DNA from 2 places in the Collinsella sp. AM10-26 genome. Region 1 is predicted to be linked to the other one. Evidence: riboswitches for the same ligand, from Rfam matches in the RefSeq annotation. Region 1 holds a riboswitch; the other holds the start of a gene.

Region 1 (4,869 bases):
GTGGCTAATCACGCCCGAACACACCGTGTAGCCGTTGAGGCCCATGGCCAAATTGAACAACGTCGCACGGTCGCGCACGCGGATATTCTTGCGGCGCTCAAACGTCGAGGTCAGCTCCTCGGAATAGTAAAACGAGTTGTAGCTGCCCTGCTCGTAGGACAGGAACGGATAATCTTCCAAGTCCTCGAGCGTCACGCTGGAGCGGGTCGCCAGCGGATGGTCGGCGCATACAAAAACGTGCGGCGCGGCACAAAAGAGTTCCTCAAACACAAGCTCATTGGCAGCGAGCATACGCTCAATAACCTCGCGGTTGTGCTCGGATAAGTACAGGATGCCCAACTCGCTTTTCATGTGCGCGACATCCTCGATAATCTCGTGGGTCTGCTCCTCGCGCAGGGTAAAGTCGTAGCGCGCGGCATCGAACTCACGGATCACATCGACAAACGCGTTGACGGCAAAGGAGTAATGCTGGCAGCTCACGCTAAAATGCGGCACCTGCTCAGATGCCCCTTTGTACTTGTCCTCGAGCAGATCAGCCTGATCGAGCACTTGGCGCGCATAGCCCAAGAAGGTCTCGCCCTCATCGGACACAATGACACCCTTGTTGGTGCGCTCAAAGATATGCACGCCCATCTCGTTTTCGAGATCGCGAATCGACGCGGTAATCGAAGGCTGCGACACATAGAGGCGACGCGAGGCCTCGGTGATGCTGCCACATTCGGCAACCTTTACAACGTACCTGAGCTGCTGAAGCTTCATGGCTTTCTCCCTAGACGTTCGCGATGCCGAAGTCTGCCGCGTTCATCTGACGCATAAATGACGGCATCTCACCCGTCGCGGCGCAGGCGGCAATCTGATGCAGCGCTGCGGCAACCGCATCATCTGCCGCAGCGCCGATATGCCAGCGTGCGGCAGCCGTGACGGCCTCGTTGGCATTGGCGACCGCAACGGAGTTGGGAACGGCATCGATCATGGGCAGGTCGTTATCGGAATCGCCAAATACGGCCACCTCGTCGGGCGTTAGGCCCAAAGCGCGCGCCAGCTCCAGCGCAGCGCAGCCCTTGTCCCAACCAGCCGGAAGGATGTCGAACAGGCGCACACGGTTGTTGGGAAACACAAGCGAGAGCTCCGGCACCTCGGCGGCAACGTGCTCGCGTAGCTCCGCGAGTTCCTCACGCGAACGGGCGCTCCAGATATTCGCCTTGAACACCGGCGCATCATCGACGACAGGGCGGCACGGGGCCTCTTCGCCCTTGAGCCACGCATTGCCGCCCGATTCCATAGCGCGGCGCACACGCTCGGCATCACGTGTCACGCAATAGGCATCGTTATCCCAAAAGCCATCACCCAAGCTGTATACCTTCAGATAGGTATCGTCGGTTTCTTCTTCCAGATAGGCGGCCAAGCGCATAAGCGCATCGTTATCGGTCGCACGCGAGGCGACCACTTCGCCATCGACAAACATGACCTGACCGTTGCAGAATGCACCGGTCGAAAAACACTCGGAATGATTTTTAAACATCCAGCCCATCGCAGACGGTTGGCGACCCGAAACCGGACCAAAGTGCAGACCCGCCGCCTGCATGGCATGAATGCCCTCGATGGCATAGTCGCTGGCGCCGTCATGCCCGGCCGGAATCAGCGTATCGTCCATATCGGTCAGCACGAGTTTGATCATAAGGTCCCCCAGTCGTTTTCATCCTAACCATTGTACCGATGCGCTAGTATAGGGAACAACAGATTCGATGCGGGAGTGCCGGCGGTGCAAACCACAAGGCTGAGAGGGCATGGGGCCCAATCCTTTGAACCTGTCAGTTAATGCTGGCGTAGGGAGCATGCCGCCTTTTTAGGGGCGCTGTCTATGCACAGCGCCCCTTTTCTATGCCAAGGAGGCATGTGCAGTGATCGATTCGGAACAGCTTAAGCAAAACGTGGTCAAGGCCGTGGAGGAGATTCGTGGCACCAATCCCATGGCCGGCTCCATCACCAACACGGTAACGATTGACTTTGTCGCCAACGCGCAGCTCGCCGTGGGCGGTTCGGCCGCCATGGTCTATCTGCCCGACGAGGGCGAGGCACTCGTTGCCGGCGGCGGCGCCATCTATCTGAACATGGGCACGCTCTTCCCCATCTACGAGCAGACGATTCCCCGCGCGGCCAAGGCGGCACATGACGCCGGCAAGCCCTGGGTGCTCGATCCGGTGGGCCTGGGCATCGGCAGCCTGCGCACCCAACTGGTAAACGAACTCAAGCAGTACAAGCCCGCCATCGTGCGCGGCAATGCCTCCGAGATTATCGCGCTCGCCGGTCTGTGGGGCCTTGAGGGCGAAGCGGCCGATCTGAGCCGCGTGCGTGGCGTCGATACCACCGACACGGTAGACGCCGCCCGTGATGCCGCCGTGGCGCTCGCCCGCTACACCGGCGGCGCCGTAGTGGTCTCGGGCGAAGTCGACCTGATTACCGACGGCACGACCGTTGCCAAGTCCCACGGCGGCAGCCCACTCATGTCCAAGATCACCGGCTGCGGCTGTTCGCAGGGCGGCGTGCTGGCCGTGTACGCCTGCGCCACCGACCCGTTTACGGCGGCCATCTGCGGCACCGCCGTCTACAACGTTGCCGGCACGCGTGCCGCCGCCGTCGCCGATGCCCCGGCAAGCTTTAAGGTCGCCTTTATCGACGAGCTCTACCGCGCAACCGCCCAGGACATTGCCGATAACCAACTCGAGCTCGAGGAGGCATAAGCCATGTCCAAGCCCGCAACCAATGCCGGCATGAACACACTCGTCGCTGTGGCCATCGCCCCGTGCGGCACCGGCGACGAGCTATCTGCCGAAGTCGCCGAGGTCGTACACGTCATTCGCGAGAGCGGCCTTCCCAACCGCACCACCTCGATGTTCACCGAGATCGAGGGCGACTGGGACGAGGTCATGCAGGTCGTGCGCGACGCGACCTTCGTGTTGGCGAGCAAGGGCATCCGCACCGAAGTCGTGCTCAAAGCCGATATTCGACCCGGATTTACCGACACCATGACCGGCAAACTCGAGCGCATGGAAGCGCAGATCAAAAAGCAGGAGGAAGCACGATGAGCATCCGCGACAACCTTGATATCTCGGCCTACCTGGTACTCGGCCCCGAAAACACCCTCGGACGCCCCGTGAGCGATGTGGTGACCCAGGCGCTCGATGCCGGCTTTACCTGCATCCAGGTGCGCTCCAAGGTGGCAAGTGCCCGCGAGATCATCGCACTGACGGGCGATGCCGCACAGGCCATCGCTCAGGCCGGCAAAACCGGACAGGTCGCTCTGCTGATCGATGACCGTCTTGACTGCGTACTCGCCGCACGCGAGCAGGGCATCGCTGTCGACGGCGTGCATGTTGGCCAGAGCGACATCCCCGTCGAGGTCTGCCGCAAACTTTTGGGCCCAGATGCCATCGTGGGCCTTTCGGCCCGCTGCGAGGAGATGCTCGAGTACGTCAAGACCGCCGACATGAGCCTGGTCGATTACCTGGGCGTAGGCCCGCTCCACGAGACCGAGACCAAGCGCGACTGCGGACGTGCTGCCGACGGCTCCATCATCACCAAGAGCTTTGAGGACCTGGCTGCCCTCCATGCGGCAAGCCCCGTGCCCATCGTGGTGGGCGGCGGCGTCAAAACGGCCGATCTTCCGCAGCTCAAGACCACCGGCGTCGACGGCTTCTTTGTGGTGAGCGCCGTCTGCAGTGCCGACGACCCCTACGCCGCAGCCAAGGAGCTCGTCGATACCTGGCAGCAGGCATAGGCCCATGCCAAGCAGCTGCTCCGCAGCCCCATATCTTCAATAGCGGAAAGCGCATCCCAGTTTGGACGTCCATTTTGGGATGCGCTTTCCGCCGTGGCCCCTACCCCGCCAGATACGCTTCCAGCGCCGGCAGCGTCGCCTCCGCATCGCGACGGCCGATCTGATAGATGCGCTCGAGCTCATCGGGCTCGCGGCACAGCGACGGCACCTTCACCGATTCGCTCGGCCGCACCACAAAGATCTCGCCAGCGGCTTCGCGGCGCGCCAGGTCATCGAGCGTGGCATTGTAGACCTCGTGCCGATGCTCAAGAGCCGCGACAAACTCCGGATAGTGACGATACACGCGACGCAGCATGGGCATCACGCTATTGGGTTGCTTTACAAAGCCCGCCGGCTGCGTCAGCACCACCACGTTGCGGTCATAACCCTGCTCAAACAGCCAAGTGCTGGGAATGGAATCGGCAACACCGCCATCCAAGTACTTACGACCCTCGATGGCAACAGGACGCGTCGCTACGGGAATCGCCGACGACGCCCGGATCCACTCAATATCGCGCTCGTCGCCATAGGGCAGGTCATGGTAGACGGCCTGCCCCGTCTTAAGATCGGTACATACGCACGTAAACCGCATGGGGCAGGCGCGATATGCCTCCAGATCGATGGGATCGCGCTCGATGGGTACCTCATGATAGGCAAACTCGGCATTGAACATATCGCCGGTTCGCAACCAGCTCGTCACGCTCGCATAGCGCTTGTCGGCGCAATAGGCCTTGTTGTAGCGAATGGCGCGGCCGATCTGGCGCGATTTAAAGTTGTAGCCAAACGCCGCGCCCGCCGAGACTCCCACCATATGGTCGCAGGTCAAGCCGTGCTCCATCCATACGTCGAGCACGCCCGCCGTATACATACCACGGTAGCCGCCTCCCTCGAGCGCAAGCCCCACCGTGCGCGTCGTATCTGGCTGTGCCATGCAACCATCTCCGTTCTCATGCTTTTGAACTAAACAAGTATATCTGTCAACGTATGCCGTCAAAAACGTGTTTATAAGCATTTATCGAACGTTTCCCGATGTATCCCCATGCCGCACCGCA
Region 2 (4,869 bases), on a different contig from region 1:
AAGATCAAGCCGCAAATCGCCGATGTGTATATGACCGATTTTGACGAGCATTCCGTCGAGGCCTCGGAGCATTTTGCCGAGTACTACGCGCACGTAGCCGAGCAGCTTGGCTGCGACTTTTTGAATGCCGCCGACTTTGCCGAGCCGGGCGATATCGACTATCTGCATATGATGCCCGAAAGCCACGAGAGCTTGGGACATGCCGTGGCAGCCAAGCTCCAAGAGATGCTCGGTGAGTAGCGCAGCCCCAAACCACCACAAAGGGGACAGGCACTTTTGTGGTGGTTTTGCCCGGGTAAACGAGCGGCTTGGCTGCCACATGGGCATGGATGAGCTCATTGACCTGTTTGCCGAGGGGGATGAGCTTGTCTCCAATACCGCTTTTGAGGAGCTGGAGCTCGCCTATGACGTGGCGAACGGTGCGACCTTTGACGGCATCGTGTTCCGCTCCTGCGTATTCGATGGCGTCGATTGGAGTGGTTCGACGTTTCGTGACGTCGTATTTCGCGGTTGTCGCTTTATCCGCTGCAATATGGAAGGCTGCTGGCTCAACCGATGCGACTTTGTTGATTGCTCGGCGCCGGGGCTCAACTTGGTCAAGGCGCGCCTGTCGAACGTTTCGTTTGCATCATGCGACCTGAGCTACGCGAACCTTTCGGAGGGACGCATTGGCCCCATCACGGCGTGCGATGTGCGCCTGACCGAGGCGGCGCTCCAGGGGGCCAAGCTGGGGCAGCTGCGGCTGGATAGCTGCGACCTGACACGAGTTGATGTGTTCAAGACACCGCTGTGTGGTGTTGATGTATCGCGCTGCACGTTTGAGGCTCCCGTTGTTTCGGGCGACTACCGTGAGTTGCGAGGCCTGACAGTCAATGCCGAACAGGCGCTCGCGCTTTCGGGCTTGCTCGGCATCCAACTCGCAGACGATTAAGTGGTAAAAGAAAAACCACCACAAAGGTGCCTGTCCCCTTTGTGGTGGTTTTGCTGCAGGGCTAGTAATTCCACATGTGGTTGACGGGGCCGGAACCTTTGCCCATGTCAAAGCCGGCGGCGAGGGCGCCCGTTAGGTAGGCCTTGCCGGCGTTGACGGCGTCGGCAAGATCCATGCCCTGGGCCAGCGCGCAGGCGATAGCGGACGAGAGCGTGCAGCCGGTGCCATGCGTGTTGCCGGTCTCGATGCGCTTGTGACGGAACCATGTGGTGAGCGGATCGCCCAGGTGGTTGCCCTCGTCATCGAGCGGCGCGGGCTCCGCCAGCACGTCGTTGGCCTCGTTGACAAGATGTCCGCCTTTAACCAAAGACGCGCATCCAAAGCGGCGGGTGAGGAGCATGGCGGCATTTTGCTGCGTGCGCTCGGAATCGACCTCGTAGTCGAGCAGTGCCATGGCCTCGGGGATATTGGGTGTGATGACGGTCGCCAACGGGAACAGGCGACGCGTGAGCGCCTCGGCCGCGTCCTCGGCAATGAGTCGAGCGCCCGAGGTGGCTACCATGACGGGGTCCACGACCACGTTCGTTGCGTTCCAGGCGCTCAAGCGGTCGGCGATGACTTCGATAATCTCGACAGAAGAAACCATGCCGATCTTGACGGCGCTCGGGCGGATGTCGTCAAAGACGGCGTCGATCTGCGCGGCGACGATATCTGGCGAGATATTCTGCACGGCGGTGATGCCCAGGGTGTTTTGTGCCGTGATGGCGGTTATGGCCGTCTCGGCATACAGACGGTGCGCCGTAATGGTCTTGATGTCGGCCTGAATGCCGGCGCCACCGCTGGAATCGGATCCTGCGATGGACAGGACGGCAGGTACCTTGCTGCGATCCATGTTCGCTCCCTTGTTCGGTCGGAATCAAATGGGTCTTTAAGCTAGCATTATAAAGATGCCCGGGCCGACTCTATGTCGAACCCGGGCGGGCGGTGCAATCTTTACGCAAATGCAAGAAAATGTTCACACGTCAACAACGGTCGACGTCGCGGTGCTTCCAAAAGCAATCGTGGCGACGAGTTAGTCCTCCATGCCGAGGTCGATTGTCGTGCCCTCGAACACCTTGTTGACAGTGCGAACGGCGCACATCTTGCCGCACATGGTGCAGGTGCCCTCGGTGGCGGCGGGGGATTCCTCGTAGCGCTTCTTGCCGGTGACCGGGTCGAGGGCGCACTTCCACATGGCGTCCCAGTCGAGCTTGCGGCGTGCCTGACCCATCCTGTCGTCCATGTCACGGGCGTGCGGTACCTTCTTGGCGATGTCGGCGGCGTGTGCGGCAATCTTGGTGGCCATGAGGCCATCGAGCACATCCTGAGCGTTGGGCAGGCACAGGTGCTCGGCCGGCGTCACGTAGCACAAAAAGTCGGCACCCGAGCTCGCGGAGATGGCGCCACCAATGGCGGCGGTGATGTGGTCGTAGCCCACGCCGATATCGGTCACCAGCGGCCCCAGCACATAGAACGGGGCGTTGTGGCACAGGCGCTTCTGCAGCTTCATGTTGGCGGCGATCTCGTCGAGCGCCATGTGACCCGGACCCTCGACCATGACCTGGACGCCGGCGGCCCAGGCGCGCTTGCACAGCTTGCCCAGCTCGATCATCTCGGCGGTCTCGGTTGCGTCGTTGGAGTCGTAGAGACAGCCCGGGCGGCAGGAGTCGCCGAGCGAAATCGTCACGTCGTACTCGTGGCAGATCTCGAGCACCTCGTCGTAGAACTCGTAGAAGGGGTTCTCGTTACCGGTGACCTCCATCCAACCAAACAGCAGCGAGCCGCCGCGGCTGACGATGTTCATGAGGCGGCCAGTCTCCTTAAAGGTCTTGATGACCGACTTGTTGATGCCGCAGTGGATGGTCATAAAGTCCACGCCGTCCTCGGCATGCGCGCGCACGACCTCGAGCAGATCGTCCTTGGTCAGCTTGACCAGCGGCTTTTCCATGTAGCCGATGGCATCGTACATGGGGACGGTGCCCACCATGAGCGGTGTCTCGTCGATGAGCTGCTGGCGGAACTGGCGCGTCTTGCCCGAGTTGGAGAGGTCCATGATGGCGTCGGCGCCAAAGTCCTCGGCGATCTTGACCTTCTTCCACTCCTCGGCGGCATCGGCCTTATCGCCCGAGATGCCCAGGTTGACGTTGACCTTGGTGGACAGGCCCTCACCGACGCCAAAGGCGCGCATGCCTTTTTTGATATGCACGATGTTGGCGGGGATGGCGATGCGGCCGTCGGCCACGCGCTCGCGGATGTACTCGGGGTCGCGATGCTCGCGCTCGGCGACTTCTTTCATCTGCGGCGTGATTTGCCCGGCGCGGGCGAAGTCGATTTGCGTGACGAGTTTGGGCTCGGTCTGTGTGCTCATTGGCACGGCTCCCTTCGTTGGCATTACCCATATCAGGTTTGCGGGTCAGGGCGGGCGCGCCCAATCTCAGCCTGCCGTCTTGTCCTGCAAGCCCCCCGTTATGTCATGGGCTCAAGTATAGCCTGAATGGGTACGATTGGGCCAACGAGCGTGCTTGCGGGGGGGCGAACATGGAAGACAAGCATCTATATCGAGAGACGCAATGGGATGTATCGGCCGAGGAGGGCCGTGCGCACCATGGCCTTGTCGCGATTGGTTTTGCGGTGCTTGCCGTGTTGGTGATTGCCTTTTGTATTTGGACGTTTGGCGGTCGCGGCGGCGCTGGCTGGGAGTTCGAGGTTGATGATAGCCTACCGATTATGACGGTGAGGAGTACTGGCGGTAATGCCAATACGCTCGCCGTTCCGGGCGATTATTGGTACCCGCGCGATGAGTTTGTGCAGCTGCAGCTGAGTGGTGGGTCCATTCCAGGTGAAGAAATCGAACGCGTGACGTTTGATGCGGCGCTCAAAACGCTGACGGTGAAGCTCAAAAATCAAGGAGACGTTCCCACGACGATGGATATCGCGCTGACGGAATGGCGCCTGGAGCCCCCGTCGGGCGTCAAAGTGTCCGAGGTGGAGTACGTCAAGATTACCTATCAGGACGGCTTGACAAATGAAATTGCCAAAGCCGACGGCTTGGCGGAATAGACGCCGTGCCTAGGTAGCACATTCAAAGTAGCGGTGGTCCTACAAGGCCTGTTCGTTCAGGAAGACCAAAGTGTTTTTATTTGAAAGCTCGGGAAAGTGACGATAACCAACGTCGAACGCGGTGAGCCCGCTTATATCCTCGAGCTTGTTTTCTGCCATCCACCGCACCATGGAGCCGCGCGCCTTTTTGCTGGCGGTCGACCGTTGGATGGGCTTCCCGTTGCGGATACCCTCGCCAAAGAGGCATGTGACGGCCGTGGCGTCGCCCGCGAGGTGGGGCAGAACGGCTTTGGCATACTCTACGCTAGCGAGGTTGACGATCGTGGTGTTTGAGTCCGCCGGGGCGATAGCCCGCGCGAGCTTGTCGCTCCAAAACGCGTAGAGGTCTCGGGCATCGTCAACGGCGAGCTTCGCGCCCATCTCCAGCCGATACGGTTCGACGGCATGAAAGGGACGAACGCACCCGTAGAGGCCGGAGAGGATCCATAGATGGTCTTGTAGCCATGCGAGCTGCGCGGAATCCATCACCTCGGGCGCCATACTCTGGTATTGAATGCCGTGATAGGACATGACGGCAGGGGAGAGGTGACGGGCGAGTTCGGGATTGTCGAGATCGCCGTTTTTCAGGATGGGCCCGAACTCATGCAGGGTGTTGAGGCAAGGCCCCAGCAGTTTGTCACTCACGTTCCATAGCGCTTGCAGGCCGCCGCTGCCTTCATTTCGCTCGATATCTAGCAGTGCGCAGTGGAGGCGAGCCGTCTCGTGCGCAAAAGGTGGAATGCCCAGGACTTCAAAAGCATCTTGGGCCGCGCGCATCTGCTTGGCGGGCGAAATGATGA

What was found. A riboswitch is a leader RNA that binds a small molecule or an ion and turns the genes downstream of it on or off. The one in region 1 is predicted to bind thiamine pyrophosphate.
Region 2: it holds a riboswitch for thiamine pyrophosphate, as region 1 does, so the genes downstream of both, thiC (phosphomethylpyrimidine synthase ThiC) here and thiM (hydroxyethylthiazole kinase) in region 1, are expected to answer to the same signal.

The regions. Positions count from the first base shown of each region.
Region 1 is NZ_QRMC01000003.1:9,154-14,022, reverse strand. It holds gene DW123_RS03060 (LysR family transcriptional regulator) at 1-759, opposite strand, end outside; gene DW123_RS03055 (HAD-IIB family hydrolase) at 770-1,678, opposite strand; TPP riboswitch at 1,740-1,850, shown strand; gene thiM (hydroxyethylthiazole kinase) at 1,902-2,741, shown strand; gene DW123_RS03045 (thiamine-binding protein) at 2,745-3,086, shown strand; gene DW123_RS03040 (thiamine phosphate synthase) at 3,083-3,778, shown strand; gene DW123_RS03035 (patatin family protein) at 3,879-4,748, opposite strand.
Region 2 is NZ_QRMC01000004.1:38,020-42,888, forward strand. It holds gene DW123_RS04355 (SGNH/GDSL hydrolase family protein) at 1-240, shown strand, start outside; gene DW123_RS04360 (pentapeptide repeat-containing protein) at 326-931, shown strand; gene thiD (bifunctional hydroxymethylpyrimidine kinase/phosphomethylpyrimidine kinase) at 993-1,823, opposite strand; gene thiC (phosphomethylpyrimidine synthase ThiC) at 2,004-3,338, opposite strand; TPP riboswitch at 3,330-3,446, opposite strand; gene DW123_RS04375 (hypothetical protein) at 3,509-4,030, shown strand; gene DW123_RS04380 (YaaA family protein) at 4,070-4,869, opposite strand, start outside.